Regions from separate parts of the Ligilactobacillus sp. JN-6 (Y).1 genome, predicted to be linked through region 2. Evidence: riboswitches for the same ligand, from Rfam matches in the RefSeq annotation. Region 2 holds a riboswitch; the other holds the start of a gene.
What was found. Region 2 has a riboswitch for preQ1 ahead of AC3XNE_RS01585 (QueT transporter family protein). Riboswitches for the same ligand answer to the same signal wherever they lie in the genome.
Positions count from the first base shown of each region.

Region 1: linked by a shared signal. The riboswitch ahead of AC3XNE_RS06455 (QueT transporter family protein) and the one ahead of AC3XNE_RS01585 (QueT transporter family protein) in region 2 are both predicted to bind preQ1.

Region 1 covers NZ_CM176599.1:1,399,032-1,403,280, forward strand. The annotation lists gene AC3XNE_RS06445 (metal ABC transporter permease) at 1-430, opposite strand, end outside; gene AC3XNE_RS06450 (metal ABC transporter ATP-binding protein) at 430-1,089, opposite strand; PreQ1 riboswitch class I at 1,421-1,465, shown strand; gene AC3XNE_RS06455 (QueT transporter family protein) at 1,473-1,964, shown strand; gene AC3XNE_RS06460 (DUF2829 domain-containing protein) at 2,007-2,231, shown strand; gene AC3XNE_RS06465 (3-oxoacyl-ACP reductase) at 2,231-2,992, shown strand; gene AC3XNE_RS06470 (HD domain-containing protein) at 3,193-3,849, opposite strand; gene AC3XNE_RS06475 (prolyl oligopeptidase family serine peptidase) at 3,937-4,249, opposite strand, start outside.
Region 2 covers NZ_CM176599.1:321,234-325,482, forward strand. The annotation lists gene AC3XNE_RS01580 (LysM peptidoglycan-binding domain-containing protein) at 146-976, shown strand; gene AC3XNE_RS01585 (QueT transporter family protein) at 1,258-1,749, opposite strand; PreQ1 riboswitch class I at 1,760-1,804, opposite strand; gene AC3XNE_RS01590 (DegV family protein) at 2,014-2,856, shown strand; gene AC3XNE_RS01595 (methyl-accepting chemotaxis protein) at 3,319-4,249, opposite strand, start outside.

The DNA of each region.
Region 1 (4,249 bases), 1.1 Mb from region 2:
AGGCGACGATCAACAATAAAACAATACTTAATAGGACTAAGGTGAGCAGGTTGGACCTGTCGATCCCGACAATACTGCCGAAAAGAATGCTCGTAGCATAACTCGATTGTTTTTGAGAGAGTGACAGAAATAAGATCCCCAACCCTAAAAAAAGGCCTGAAAAAACACTGATCGATGCTTCACGACGACCAACTTTTTCACCAGATAACCCGATAAATAAACCACTGGCACAAGTAAATAACAGCATACCAAATAAAGGCGGGATCCCCGCAAATACACCGAAGGAGGCTCCAGAAAAGCCGATTTCAGATAGTGTGTGAGTGAAAAAGGAGGTTTGCCGTGCGACAACGAAAACTCCCATGAATGCACAGATCAAAGCGATAAAAATACCGGCAATAAACGCATAACGCATAAAATTATATTCCAGCATTACTTAGTAACCTCCTTTTGACTTAAACTAGCAGTTTGAGACTGTAATTTTAGTTCAAAGTCGCCATATTTTTCGATCAATTCCGGATCATGGGTAATAAAGAGTACGGTTAGATCCCTGGCGCGCATGATGGATTTTAACATTTGCAATAAAAAGTTTTTGGATTCGGTATCTAAGCTGGCCGTTGCTTCATCCAGTATCAAAAGCTCCGGATCAGAGCACAAAGCTTGCGCTAGATACGCTCGTTGCTTTTCACCGCCGGAAGCGTGACCTAGTGGTTGAGACGCTATCTTGGCCAGCTTAGTCTCTTCCAAGATACCCTCGACTTTGGTCTTCATTTGCTTAGAATTCCAGGGTAAAAATCTTTTCTTGAGTCCAAATGATACAAAATCGCGGATACATAAGGGGTAATCATCATCGATATTGCGTAATTGTGGAACGTATTGGATCTTGTTGCGGCCGATTTTTGCTTGAACATGTTGAGTGCGATGATGACCCAAGTCCTCAAGGATGTGCTTGATAAGAGTTGTTTTACCTACACCATTTTCACCTGTGATACACGTTAATTTGTTTTTTGGAAACGAAAAATTAAGGTCGGAGAATAAAAGACGGTCAGGGATCCTGAGGTCTAAATGTGTAACAGTTATAATATTTTCCATGAGATCATTACTTTCTTTGAATTTATTGTAAAGGGTACTGAAATTTTAATTTATTGATGCTTACATAGAATGGTAGTTTCTGAAAACTATAATGATAAATCACCCTTAATACAATCACTTCGAACAATCGTACAGTTTATAAATGTTGCTGTCAAGCATGTTTGCTAGCGTAAGTGAAACAATTACTATTTACAAAAGCTTCAAATTTATGCTGTACTCAAGAAAACTGACACAAAATTACTATTTACAATGGGAAAAATAATTTTTTGTGGTCGTTGCATGTCTAAAGATTTCATCTATACTTAATATAGTGGAACTTTCCACAATAAAACATATGGTGGTTCGTAAACATCCCACCTAAAAAAACTAGGAGGTTTTTCATTATGGAAAAATCAAATCAGGCTGTTTCGGAAATGACCAAAACAGCTTTGATAGCGGCACTTTATGTCGTGCTCACGGTAGCGCTGATCCCATTGGCCTATGGCCCGATTCAGTTGCGTTTGTCAGAAATGTTAAATAATCTAACGGTATTCAACAAGCGTTATATTTGGGCAGTAACTTTGGGCTGCTTAATTGCAAACCTGTGGTCGTCGATGGGAGTGGTCGATGTCGTTTTCGGAACTTTAGGGACCCTAGTTATGACCTCGATCAGCTGGTTTTTGAGCAAACGTACATCATCAGTCCCATTAAAGTTGATCATCAGTGTGGTAGTTTGTACGTTGATGTCTTGGAGCGTAGCTTTGGAGTTACACATCGTAAGTCAGGCTCCGTTTTGGTGGACCTTTTTGACGGTCGGCATTGGTGAATTCATTGCTACGGCTGTCGGTGCAGTTTTGACATATGTAATTTCACAACACTTTGATCTAACTGCATAAAGGGCCAGTTTGAACTTGTAAGGATGCGGAGGAGCGTTAATTATGACATTTGAAAAAATACTACCTGAATTAAAAGTAGGCAAAAAAGCCGTTCGCCAAGAATGGGGCGGAAGTGAAAAGTATATTTTTGTTGTTGATGGAGATACCAGAAATGGCGAGGCCATCAATCCTTATTTTTTGATTAGAACAAAAGAAGAACCAGCTTTATCACAATTTATGCCAAATTCTTGTGATATTTTGGCTGATGATTGGAAGCTGGTCGAATAATGGCAGAAAACTTACCTTTTAGGAAACGTGTAGTTATTGTGACCGGTGCAGCCTCCGGTATTGGCCTGGCTCAAGCTGAACTTTTTCTAGCTAAGGGCGCTCGAGTGTGGGGCGCTGATATTCAGGAAACAAAGCCGGTCAAACAGATGGTGGGCAAATACCAAAAATATTTTTCCTTTGTTCGGTGTGATGTCCGGCAAAAAGCAAAAATAACTGCATTGGTCGATCAAGTATTAGCAGTTTCTCGACAGATCGATATTTTACTAAACACGGCAGGTATCTTGGATGCTTACCGTCCCACTTTAGAAACAAGCGAAGAGCAATGGGATAATGTGATGGCAACTAATTTGAAAAGCATGTTCTTGCTTACTAATAAGTGTTTGCCGCAAATGCTGACGCAAGGATACGGAACGATCGTTAATATGTCCTCGATCGCTGGTTTGGTAGCTGGCGGAGGTGGCGCAGCATACACAGCCGCCAAACATGCTGTAATCGGCTATACTAAACAGCTCGATCATGATTATGCAGGTCGCGGTATCCGAGCTAACTGTATTGCACCGGGGGCTATAAAAACTCCGATGAATAAGGCTGATTTTGAGGGGGAAGGACGAATGGCAAAAGAAGTAGCCGCTCAAACGCCTGCTTTGCGATGGGCACTTCCAGAAGAAGTTGCGTTGTTAACTCTGTTTTTAGCTTCTGATAAAGCTGATTATATTCATGGAGCGGTAGTCCCGATCGATGGTGGGTGGACCGAAAAATAGAAAGAAGCTCAACAAGCATATCACCGTGATATGCTTGTTGAGCTTTTATTTATCGTAAGGGCTTAAAATTGTATTCTGACCCGATTTGCTTTCACAATGAATGTATGGGATTCGATGTCATGGTAAAACTAACGGGTAGAAATTCTTGCTTACTTGAACTATAAACACTAAGCGATGCAAGCAAACCTAAAATACAGGGCTTATTTTTTTGCCTGCCATTCGTCTTTGAACTCAGAAAGAAAATCAAGCATGAAGCGTTGCCGATTTTCTGCGATCTGCTTGGCGCTGACAGTGTTTAACTTATCCTTGATCTTCAATAATTTTTCATAGAAATGGTTAATGATCGTTTCGTTTTGTAAGTTACGGTATTCTTCTTTGGTCATTGATTCGCGCGGTTTGATACGGGGATCATAGATCTTTTCAGAATGGTGACCACCAAAATAAATAGCGCGTGTAACTCCAATAGCACCGATAGCATCTAACCAATCGGAATCTTGAACGATCTGTCCTTCAAGCGGCAGTTGGACGGCATTTCCATCAAGCGTATGGGCAAAAGACATGTTTTGAATAATGAATAAAACTTTTTTAGACTGTTGAGGAGAAACTTCGCTCTCAGTTAAAAAACTTTGCACGTCATCTAAGGCTGCTTGTGGGTCAGCAACTAACTTGTCGTCGATCACATCGTGTAAGTACGCTGCGGCTAAAGTTACAAGGAGATCGGCATTTTCTTGTGCACTAAGCTTACGTGCCATTGCTACGACTCTTCTAATATGGTCAAAACCGTGGCCGGTCCTATCCTGAGTCATGTGAGCATGTGAGTACTCAGCTATTTTATCTAATTGTTGTTCACTGTTCATGAATAACCGCTCCTTATATATAAATTTTGATACAAATTTGGACAAGTATAGCACATGGTTGACGGAGTGCAAAGATATAAAATGTGCTTATTTTCCTTTTTTTGTAGAATCCGCGATAAATTTTGAGTAAATATCAATTAGATAAGGTGTAAAGAAAGCATCAGAACCATGAGGACAGTTTTTGAGCTTATATAGATCAACTTGGGTGTCCAAATGGTCCAAGAATTTAAAGAATGACAAGCTTTCTTGATAGTCTACTTGCTTGTCGTTATCACCATGGATCAACAAGAAAGAAGGTAGTTTACGTTTTCCTGCTAATTTAGATAAACTTGGAAGATCAAGGGAGTTGAACTTTCCTGAAATGGTGAGGCAGCTCCGAAAATGAAGAGGCAAAGTATGA
Region 2 (4,249 bases):
TATTATGTGGTTGTTAACAAGAGCTAACGTTAACTAAACCATTTAAAGGGGATGAGATTCGCCGCAATAGTCAATTTGGGTCAAATATTAATCATTGAAAACGGAAACTGATTTTCGAAGATTTTCGAATTGGAGGTTATACCAGATGAACAATGAAACTATTAATTCCCGTAACAAAAAGAAACACAACACATCAAATAATAAATTGAAAATTATAAGTGCGTCTGCAGTCCTAGCAGGAGCTTTATTTGCAGCGCCAAGCTTAGTATCCGCTGACAGCTGGCAAGCTAATACTCCAAGACAGATCGCCGACAACATTACTAATACTTCTACACCCTATAAGGTCAAGTCCGGCGACAGTTTATGGGGGATCTCTGAGGCGCTGAAAACAAAGGGCTTGTCAGTAACGCCTGATGCTTTGGCTTTACAGAATCATATTGCTGATCCTAACTGGATCTATACTGGCAATAGCTTGACCTTTACTGGGCAAACAAACGACAGCTCACAGCCAACCAACAGCAACCCTGCTCCTTCTAGTTCACAACAGATCGACAAAAGCACTTTGGAAACTAAATTACAAGAAGCGAATAAGTATATCTATACGCAAGGAGTTTATACTGAAAGCTCCTTAGATAACTTACGGCAGGCTGCTATGAGAGGTAATGGCGTGATCAAATCCGATGCTGCTACCCAACAAGATGTGACTAATGCAGTGAATAACATTGATCAGGCAATTAATGGGTTGGTAAAAGTATCGTCACAACAAGTTAACAAACGACCCTTACAGGCCAAACTTCAAGAAGCAAATAAGTATATCTATACGCAAGGAGTTTATACCGAAAGCTCCTTAGATAACTTACGGCAGGCTGCTATGAGAGGTAATGGCGTGATCAAATCCGACGCGGCCACTCAGCAAGATGTGACTAACGCAGTGAATAACATCGACCAAGCAATTAACGGGTTGGTAAAACAATAGAAAACAATTTTTAAATAAGTTTCAATACAAATAGAGCGCCATAACGGATCTTCTAATTCCATTATGACGCTCTGTTTAGTTTTTAGGCCGCTTTGCACATTTTGTGATCCTTTGTTTAAAAAAGAGAAATTATTAGCAAAAATAATATGCTCCAAAATAAACAGCCGCAACCTACTCTGAAAAAGAAATTTAAAATACCATATGTCAAAAAGTACGAACAGCAACAGGAAAAAGAATGTCAATATCCTTGCCACCTCTTTGTTTAGAGAATGATCTTATCCTTACCGACTTAAATCAATTTTCTTATTGATCAACCATGCAACTACAGCCCCGATCAAAACTACTACAAATTCACCGATGCCGACTGTCAAGTAGGTCAGCCAAAACGGGGCTTCGCTGATCAAATTCAATTCTAACGCTACAGCCCAAGACATCAAGGTACAGATAACTACTGTAGCACCCAACTTCATGGGTATCGAAGAAAGATGTTGCCCAATATACCAGCTCAACCACGTCATAACTAGAGTCTGTAAGGTCCCAAAAACCATATCGACTGGACCCATCGATGACCATAAATTAGCGATCAAACAGCCCAAGGTCACACCCCAGATATAACGTTTGTTGAAAATTGCCATATTGTTGAGCATTTCCGACAAACGGAATTGGATCGGTCCATAGCTTAGCGGAATAAAAGCCACTGTTAAAACTACATATAGAGCTGCTATCAACGCCGTTTTAGTGAGCCCAGCTACCTTATTATTTGCATTTGTCATTATTAAAAAAATCCTCCTAGTTTTTTTAGGTGGGATGGTTACGAACCACCGTAGATCCAACTTGCGGTATTCGATCAACACCGCAAACTTAAGTATAAGAAAAAGCCAATCGTTTATCAACCTGAAAAGCATGTTATAATTTTATTATTAGATATTTTAACAACCCGACGAATCAGTCGTTAAGGGATCGTGGGTCGGCTAACTATTTAAAGTAATAATTGTTTGGCAAGGCACACGAAATTTTTACACGAATGGATATTACTAATGAAAATCGCTATTTTGACTGACAGTGCTGCGATGATCAGCAGTAAAGTCAGAGCACAAACAAATATTAAGGTTCTAGAAATACCGATCTTACTTGATGGGCAAACTCTTGATCCAAATGAACTGTCTGAAGTTACTGAACTAGGAGCAATGAGAGGATCCACTCCGAGTACAGTAACTGAAGAACAGATCCCACTGACGAAGATCTCGGCCTTGATCTCAGGGTTTCAACAAGCCGGCTATACTGATATTCTTTGTATACATATCGCCGGTTCGATCAGTGGACTGGGCTCCAATCTTACTACCTTTGCTAAAACCTGCGAACTGCCACTCAAGGTCCATCTCTTCGATTCACACAGCCTAGGATATGCCGAGGGTGTTTTGGTTTCCCGTGCGCTTGAGCTGATCAACCAAGGGCTAAGAATTTCAGAAGTCCTAGCTAAATTAACAAGGCTTCGTCAAAAGCAGCACACTGTAGTAGTCATGGAAAATTTGAAAAATTTACGCAAGATCGGCTCAATTTCTAATAGTTCACACCACCTCACTAACAACATGCTGCACTATAAGACTATGCTTCATTTTTCCGATTCTGGCGAACTTGAAGTTTTAATGGATAGCTCACGTACTAAAAAAATTGCTGCAACCATGATTGAAAAAATACAACGATCTTCAACTGAACCTAAGGTTTCGATCATGGCTGATAACACGATGACTTTGGATAAATATGCTTCTTTTCTCAAAGAAATGCTGCCGCAACTCAAACTCATCACTAACTTGTGCACCCCGGCAATTTTTTCGTTCACTGGGCCCCAAGCTTTGATCATTACCTGGAAAAATAAATAAGCGGATCGGGCAAAACTTTTTTATTTTTGAAAGTTTTGCTTGGTCCTCTTTTTTTTATATTATCTTTGTAATCGTTCGTCATCTTTTGGACCTCCGTTGTCCAGATGTAGGGCTGTTTAATCGCTTTTTGGCCCTAAATCAGCTCGATATTGGGCCACTTTTCTCTTTTTCGGCCCCACAATCACCAAACTTGGGGCCAATTATCCTTTTTTTTGGACCCAAGTTATCCAGATGTGGGGCCATTTATACTTCTTTTGGACCCACATCAGCCTAACTTTGGGCCGTTAAAGCTCTTATTGGACCCACATTCACCAAATTCAGGGGCAATCTCCAAAACAGCACTACTAAAATCCAGCTTTTATCATAAAAATAGACTGCAGTAACCGAAAAGTGGTCACTACAGTCTATTTCTACTCATTTAAGCTAGCACCTTAGCCTTTAACTAAGCCCACTATTCTGTCATCAATTATCTAAGTCAAATTGGCTCGTAAGTTTCTGCAGTTGACTGGATGTTTCCTCCAAAGTTGAAACATGTTGCGTAAATTCATCCATCGTAGCTTGGACCTCTTCAGAATTTGCGGAAACCTCTTCAGTTCCTGCTGCATTTTCCTGTGTTGAAGCTGAAATGCTTTCGAGCTTCTCTAAGATCATCTTTTGCGTTTCACTGATCTCCTCTGTTCCTTCATAGATCTTGTGGATATTTGCTCCCATAGCTTCATTATGTTGATAAACATTCATTGTGGATTTAATGGCTTCAGTAATCAAGCCGGTCTGTTTTTCTCCACTTTCCAGTGAAGCAGTTGTTTTATTTACCATATCGGTAGACTGCTTTCTGATCTGCTCGATGATCGCCTCGATTTCTTTGGTCGAATCGTTACTTTGCTCCGCTAGCTTACGGATCTCTGACGCTACAACAGAAAAGCCTCTACCTGCCTCGCCCGCACTGGCTGCTTCTATCGACGCGTTCAAAGCAAGCAAGTTGGTCTGCCGTGCGATATCGTTGATAACGCTGATGATCTTCGTAATGTTTTGCACATCGTTGTCCATCTTTTTGACGCTACTCATCAACGCTTCCATTTCGTTGATCTCACCGGACCAGTTTCCGTTCACCTTATCCATGATGTTCAAGTTATTTTGCCCTATTTCTGAAGCCTCACCAGATGATTTGGCCAGTTCTTGCATATTTGTATTAACATTGGCGATGTTTGTGGAGATCTTTTGGACTTCATCGACGCTTTCCGTCGTTTCTTTAGCCTGTGAACTCGTCACTTCAGCGATCTCAGTAATCGTCTGAGCTATCTCTTCAGAAGCCGTAGTTGTTTGCTTTGAAAGATCGAGTAATGAAGCAGCTCGCTCGGTTACTTTTTTTGCCTCTTCTTGAGTTTGACCAATC